3 regions of the Streptomyces sp. NPDC029164 genome follow, and region 3 is predicted to be linked to each of the others. Evidence: predicted binding sites of a transcription regulator. Region 3 holds the regulator's gene; each other region holds the start of a gene.
What was found. Region 3 encodes HrcA, which represses chaperone genes, less so after heat shock. Its sites were predicted from a motif close to TTNGCACTCNGNNNNNCNGAGTGCNAA; they were not measured.
Positions count from the first base shown of each region.

Region 1: the regulator HrcA is predicted to act here: its motif matches at 1,200-1,226, upstream of groES (co-chaperone GroES).
Region 2: the regulator HrcA is predicted to act here: its motif matches at 1,180-1,206, upstream of groL (chaperonin GroEL).

Region 1 covers NZ_JBVHWW010000011.1:9,944-12,207, forward strand. Annotated here, with positions in the region: gene groL (chaperonin GroEL) at 1-635, opposite strand, end outside; gene groES (co-chaperone GroES) at 748-1,056, opposite strand; gene ACZ4VT_RS12635 (FtsW/RodA/SpoVE family cell cycle protein) at 1,968-2,264, shown strand, end outside.
Region 2 covers NZ_JBVHWW010000020.1:108,485-110,748, reverse strand. Annotated here, with positions in the region: gene groL (chaperonin GroEL) at 1-1,049, opposite strand, end outside; gene ACZ4VT_RS20635 (cold-shock protein) at 1,452-1,658, opposite strand; gene ACZ4VT_RS20630 (MoaD/ThiS family protein) at 2,073-2,264, opposite strand, start outside.
Region 3 covers NZ_JBVHWW010000027.1:31,648-33,911, reverse strand. Annotated here, with positions in the region: gene ACZ4VT_RS24980 (MBL fold metallo-hydrolase) at 1-472, opposite strand, end outside; gene hrcA (heat-inducible transcriptional repressor HrcA) at 619-1,635, shown strand; gene dnaJ (molecular chaperone DnaJ) at 1,636-2,264, shown strand, end outside.

The sequences.
Region 1 (2,264 bases), on a different contig from region 3:
ACGGCCTCCATACGCTCCTGGTCGGAGACCATGTACGGGGAGAGGTAGCCCTTGTCGAAGGCCATGCCCTCGGTGAACTCCAGCTCCAGGCCGAAGGTGTTGGACTCCTCGACGGTGATGAAACCGTCCTTGCCGACCTTGTCCATCGCCTCGGCGATGAGCTCGCCGACCTGCTGGTCCTGCGCGGAGAGCGCGGCCACGGCGGCGATGTCGGACTTGTCCTCGATCGGGCGGGCGGTCGCGAGGAGCTCCTCGGAGACCGCCTTGACCGCGGCGTCGATGCCCTTCTTCAGGGCGGCCGGGGAGGCACCCGCGGCGACGTTGCGCAGACCCTCGCGGACCAGCGCCTGGGCCAGCACGGTGGCGGTGGTGGTGCCGTCACCCGCGATGTCGTTGGTCTTGGTCGCCACCTCCTTCACGAGCTGCGCGCCCAGGTTCTCGTACGGGTCGTCCAGCTCGACCTCGCGGGCGATGGTGACACCGTCGTTGGTGATGGTGGGGGCGCCGAACTTCTTGTCGATGACGACGTTGCGGCCCTTGGGGCCGATCGTCACCTTGACCGTGTCGGCAAGCTTGTTGACGCCGCGCTCGAGGGCGCGACGGGCGTCCTCGTCGAACTTCAGGATCTTCGCCATGGGAGCGGTTCAGCCCTCTCGAAAACTCGGGTTTAACGAACTGCGCCCCTCGCCGCCCGGCAATCAGCGGGGTGACCAGGGGCGCAGCTCAAAGCAGTACTGATGAAGAGAATTACTTCTCGACGATCGCGAGCACGTCGCGAGCCGAGAGGACGAGGTACTCCTCGCCGCTGTACTTCACTTCGGTGCCGCCGTACTTGCTGTAGAGCACGATGTCGCCGACGGTGACGTCCAGCGGGAGACGCTGGCCGTCCTCGAAGCGACCCGGGCCCACCGCGAGGACGACGCCCTCCTGGGGCTTCTCCTTCGCGGTGTCCGGGATGACCAGGCCGGAGGCCGTGGTCTGCTCGGCGTCGAGCGGCTGGACCACAATGCGGTCCTCAAGCGGCTTGATGGCAACCTTGGAGCTGGCGGTCGTCACGATCCGACCTCCCCCTTCGGAGATCCGGGGTTAACTGTCTGAGGTGGCGACCAGGTCGATCCGTCGTCGCGGGTGCCGGATCTGCCTGTCGCTGTGTTGGCACTCACCAGCGGCGAGTGCCAGGTGCGAGACTATTCCGGCGATTAGCACTCGGTCAAGCGGAGTGCCAATTCTGGCCGCCGGGGGTGTCGTTTTCCCCGGGCCCGGCCCGGCCCCCCGGTTGCCCTGCGGCGGCCCGGCAGGCTTTCCGGCCCCGTCGGCGGAGCCGTTCCTCGGCCGGTTGCCCTGCGGGCGGCACTGCGGGCTTGTCGGCGGGAGTCGACCCGCGGCGCGTTTGCCCTGCGGGCGGCTCGGCAGGGTTTCCGGCGGGCTTGTCGGTAGGGGTCGGTCCGTGGTGCCGCGCCGGGATGTCTCCTCGGCTCGCGCCTGCGGGCCTGTCCCGGCCGTTCGGCCCGGGTTGCGCGCTCGGCCTGCGGGGACACCCCGCCACGTCCCCACTCCCCTCCCGCCGCCGAAGCCCAGGCGTGGGGCGGGGACACGCAGGAGGGTCCCCGCAGGACGAGCGCGCAACCCAGGCCGCACCACTGGACCATCCCCGCAGGCGCGAGCCGAGGAGACCCTCGTGCGGGGCACCGACCCACACCTTCGAACCGCCCGCAGGGGGCCAGCCACACACCGCCGAGCCCCCCGCAGGGGCCAGGCTCAAGCTGGTCGACGCCGCGAAGCAGGACGGTGCGGTTCACCACGCTTCCCATCGAAGGCTTCGGAAGGAACCATGGGGAGGGCATCAACGTCGTAGATGATATGAAGATAAAGCGCCTCATTATCGAGCAGATCGGACCGAAGGCTTCCCCCGGCCCCGGCGCACCGTCCTCACCCCCGTCCGCCCCCAACGACGGTGGCGGCATCCCGTGCGTGGACTGAAGCCCCTGACCTCGGCGGGCGCCCGCCGCCGCACCGAGGCGCTGCTCCTGGTCTTCGTGATCGCCATCGCCGTCTTCGGCCACGCCGCCGCGGGCCTCGCCATGAACGACGAGCTGCCGCCCAACCTCGCCGGCTTCACCATCAGCATGACCCTGCTGTCGCTGGTGGGGCACTTGGGCGTGCGCCGCTTCGCGGCCTACGCGGACCCCCTGGTCTTCCCCCTCGCGATGCTGCTGACGGGGCTCGGGCTGGTGCTGCTCCACCGCCTCGACCAGGGCTATATC
Region 2 (2,264 bases), on a different contig from region 3:
TCGGCGCGGATCTGGTTCACGCGACCGGCGACCTGGTCGCTGTCACCGGCACCGTCGACGATGGTGGTCTCGTCCTTGGTGATGACGACCTTGCGGGCGCGGCCGAGCAGGTCGAGACCGGCGTTCTCCAGCTTGAGGCCGACCTCCTCGGAGATGACCGTGCCGCCCGTGAGGATGGCGATGTCACCGAGCATGGCCTTGCGGCGGTCGCCGAAGCCCGGGGCCTTGACGGCGACCGACTTGAAGGTGCCGCGGATCTTGTTGACGACGAGGGTGGAGAGCGCCTCGCCCTCGACGTCCTCGGCGATGATCAGCAGCGGCTTGCCCGACTGCATGACCTTCTCCAGGAGCGGCAGCAGGTCCTTGACCGAGCCGATCTTGGAGTTGACGATCAGGATGTACGGGTCGTCGAGGGACGACTCCATGCGCTCCATGTCGGTGGCGAAGTACGCCGAGATGTAGCCCTTGTCGAAGCGCATGCCCTCGGTGAGCTCAAGCTCCAGACCGAAGGTCTGCGACTCCTCGACGGTGATGACGCCTTCCTTGCCGACCTTGTCCATGGCCTCGGCGATGAGCTCGCCGATCTGGGTGTCGGCGGCGGAGATGGAGGCCGTCGAAGCGATCTGCTCCTTGGTCTCGACATCCTTCGCCTGGGCGAGCAGGGCGGCGGAGACGGCCTCGACGGCCTTCTCGATACCACGCTTGAGGGCCATCGGGTTGGCGCCGGCGGCGACGTTGCGCAGGCCCTCGCGGACGAGCGCCTGGGCCAGCACGGTGGCGGTGGTCGTACCGTCGCCCGCGACGTCGTCCGTCTTCTTGGCGACTTCCTTGACCAGCTCGGCGCCGATCTTCTCGTACGGGTCCTCGAGCTCGATCTCCTTGGCGATGGAGACACCATCGTTGGTGATCGTGGGGGCGCCCCACTTCTTCTCAAGGACGACGTTGCGACCCTTGGGGCCAAGGGTGACCTTGACGGCGTCGGCGAGCTGGTTCATCCCACGCTCGAGGCCGCGACGGGCCTCCTCGTCGAACGCAATGATCTTGGCCATCTGAAGTGGTCCTCCCGGACAGCGGTGGATTGCTCCCAGGACCGCGCCCGCGCCCGCGACGGACGGCCTGCGTGCCCGGCGGTTCCTTCCCACCGGACCCTGCGGGCCTCACCGACCCGGTCCTCGTTCAGTAGCACTCTCACCGGGAGAGTGCTAATGCCAATGATTAGCACTCGACCCCCGAGAGTGCAAGCGGCTTCGAAGAAGCCCCGCTGAGGGGTGGCGGTCGGGCGACGGGCGGGCGCGAGCGGCTCGGGCCAACCCCCGCCCAGTACCGGACGTGGAGCGGGCGCACGTACGAGGGGCCCGCATCCCGTGTCCGGATGTGGGCCCCTCGTAAGGTCGTGCAGGTCGTGCAGGTCTTCGTTGAACACTGTGCGTCGGTGGTCGATCGCTCCAGGACTAGCCGAGCGCGAGCTTGACCATGTCCGCCTGCGGACCCTTCTGGCCCTGCGAGATCTCGAACTCGACCCGCTGACCCTCTTCAAGGGTGCGGTACCCGTCCATCTGGATGGCGCTGTAGTGGACGAACACATCCGCACCACCGTCGACCGCGATGAAGCCGTAGCCCTTCTCCGCGTTGAACCACTTGACGGTGCCCTGAGCCATGCCTAACTCCCCTATTACTGGCCCTTGCGCGGGAACGCACTTCGCGTTCCCGGGTCAGAACTTGCGTCGGAACGCGTCGACCGAGGCTGAATGTATCTGCGCGAGTGCTGTCTGCAACAGGTCAATCCGACGAGAATTCTGGACACGGGGAAACATTGAAATAGAGTGAAAATTTGCCATACTCCAGGGCAACTCGGGCCTGACATATCTCGCCAAAGCCCCATACCGCGCTTGCACATTGACCCGATGTCGACCCTCACGCGACCCGTTCATATGCAGCGGGCAAGTCCGGCGGAGGGGACTTCCCCAACTCTACCCCGCCCAATCAAGCAGAATTGCCCCCTCCGCTTTTAGCGGAGGGGGCAATTTCGGTTTGCGCGTGTCACCTGTCAGGCGACAAAGGGGCCGAGAGGATCAGCATCCGCCCGCGACGGCCGGAATGATCGAGACGCCGGCGCCGTCCGGCGTCTTCGCCTCCAGCCCGCCCTCGAAGCGCACGTCGTCGTCGTTGACGTAGACGTTCACGAAACGGCGCAGCTTGCCCTGGTCGTCCAGGACGCGCGCGGCGATGCCCGGGTGGCTCGCCTCCAGGGACTGGATGACCTC
Region 3 (2,264 bases):
GGGTGTGCCCGGGCCCCACATTGGCCAGCAGCACCTGCAGCCCGCCCAGTTCCAGCGTCCACTCGCCCGACACCAGGTGCTTCGGCACCACCAGCAGGTCCACGGCCTCGGCCGCCTCCGCCTCCGCCAGGCCGTGGCGCACCGCGTCCCCGCGCAGCTCCTCGCGGCCCGTCGACAGCAGCGCGTCCAGCCCGACCGCACCGAACACCTCGGCCCCGGAGAAGGCGGCCCCGCCCAGCACGTGATCGAAATGGCCGTGCGTGAATGCGATATGGGTCACGCGCCGACCCGCCAGCCGCTCCGCCTCCGCCCGCACCTGCGCGCCCTCCCGGAGACAGGAACCGGGGTCGATCAGGAGGACCGACTCGTTGCCCACCACCAGTCCCACGGTGCAGTCCCACACCGGCAGCCGCCGCCGGCCGGCCCGTCCGGTCAGCCGTTCCCAGCCTTCCTCTTCCCAACGCACGTCCATGCCGCGACGCTACCCTGGCGGGCCTCCCTTGCCAGGGTCTCACCACCCGGCCGTACACTGAGCGGGGGATCTCTGGCACTCGAACGGACAGAGTGCCAACGAACACGGCAGAACACGGCAACGGACCACAGCTGGAGGTGTGCGCGATGCTCAGCGAACGCAGACTCGAAGTGCTGCGCGCCATCGTCCAGGACTACGTCGGGACGGAGGAGCCGGTCGGCTCCAAGGCGCTCACCGAGCGGCACCGGCTCGGCGTCTCGCCCGCGACCGTGCGCAACGACATGGCCGTGCTGGAGGACGAGGGCTACATCGCCCAGCCCCACACCAGCGCCGGCCGGATCCCCACCGACAAGGGCTACCGGCTCTTCGTCGACAAGCTGGCGGGGGTCAAACCGCTGTCGACGCCCGAGCGCCGGGCCATCCAGAACTTCCTCGACGGCGCGGTCGACCTCGACGACGTCGTCGGCCGCACGGTGCGGCTGCTCGCGCAGCTCACCCGGCAGGTCGCGGTCGTGCAGTACCCGAGCCTCACCCGGTCGACCGTCCGGCACGTGGAGCTGCTCTCGCTCGCTCCCGCGCGCCTGATGCTCGTACTGATCACGGACACCGGACGGGTCGAGCAGCGGCTCGTCGACTGCCCCGGCCCCTTCGGCGAGGCCTCGCTCGCCGACCTGCGGGCCCGGCTCAACAGCCGGGTCGTCGGACGGCGCTTCACCGACGTGCCCCCGCTCGTCCAGGACCTCCCCGAATCCTTCGAGGCCGAGGACCGCGGCACGGTCTCCACCGTGCTCACGACACTCCTCGAAACCCTGGTCGAGGAAGCCGAAGAGCGGCTGATGATCGGCGGCACCGCCAATCTCACCCGCTTCGGACATGATTTTCCCCTGACGATCAGGCCGGTGCTCGAGGCGCTGGAGGAGCAGGTCGTGCTCCTCAAGCTGCTCGGCGAGGCCAACGAGTCGGGAATGGCCGTACGGATCGGGCATGAGAATGCCTACGAGGGACTGAACTCCACGTCCGTCGTCTCCGTCGGTTACGGTTCGGGCGGCGAAGCAGTCGCCAAACTCGGCGTGGTCGGACCGACCCGCATGGACTACCCCGGAACGATGGGAGCGGTACGCGCAGTGGCACGTTACGTCGGACAGATCCTGGCGGAGTCGTAAGTGGCCACGGACTACTACGCCGTTCTCGGCGTGCGCCGCGACGCATCGCAGGACGAGATCAAGAAGGCCTTCCGGCGGCTCGCGCGCGAGCTGCACCCGGACGTGAACCCCGATCCCAAGACGCAAGAGCGTTTCAAGGAGATCAACGCCGCCTACGAGGTCCTCTCGGACCCGCAGAAGAAGCAGGTCTACGACCTCGGCGGTGACCCGCTGTCCTCCTCGGGCGGCGGCGCGGGCGGCTTCGGGGCCGGTGGCTTCGGCAACTTCTCCGACATCATGGACGCCTTCTTCGGCCAGAGTCAGCAGCGCGGCCCGCGCTCGCGGACCCGGCGCGGCCAGGACGCCATGATCCGCCTGGACCTGGAGCTGGACGAGGCGGCCTTCGGGACGACCAAGGACATCCAGGTCGACACGGCCGTCGTCTGCACCACCTGCTCCGGCGAGGGCGCCGCACCCGGCACCTCCGCGCAGACGTGTGACATGTGCCGCGGCCGCGGTGAGGTCTCGCAGGTCACCCGGTCCTTCCTGGGCCAGGTCATGACCTCGCGCCCCTGCCCGCAGTGCCAGGGCTTCGGCACCGTGGTCCCGACCCCGTGCCCCGAGTGCGCGGGCGACGGCCGGGTCCGCTC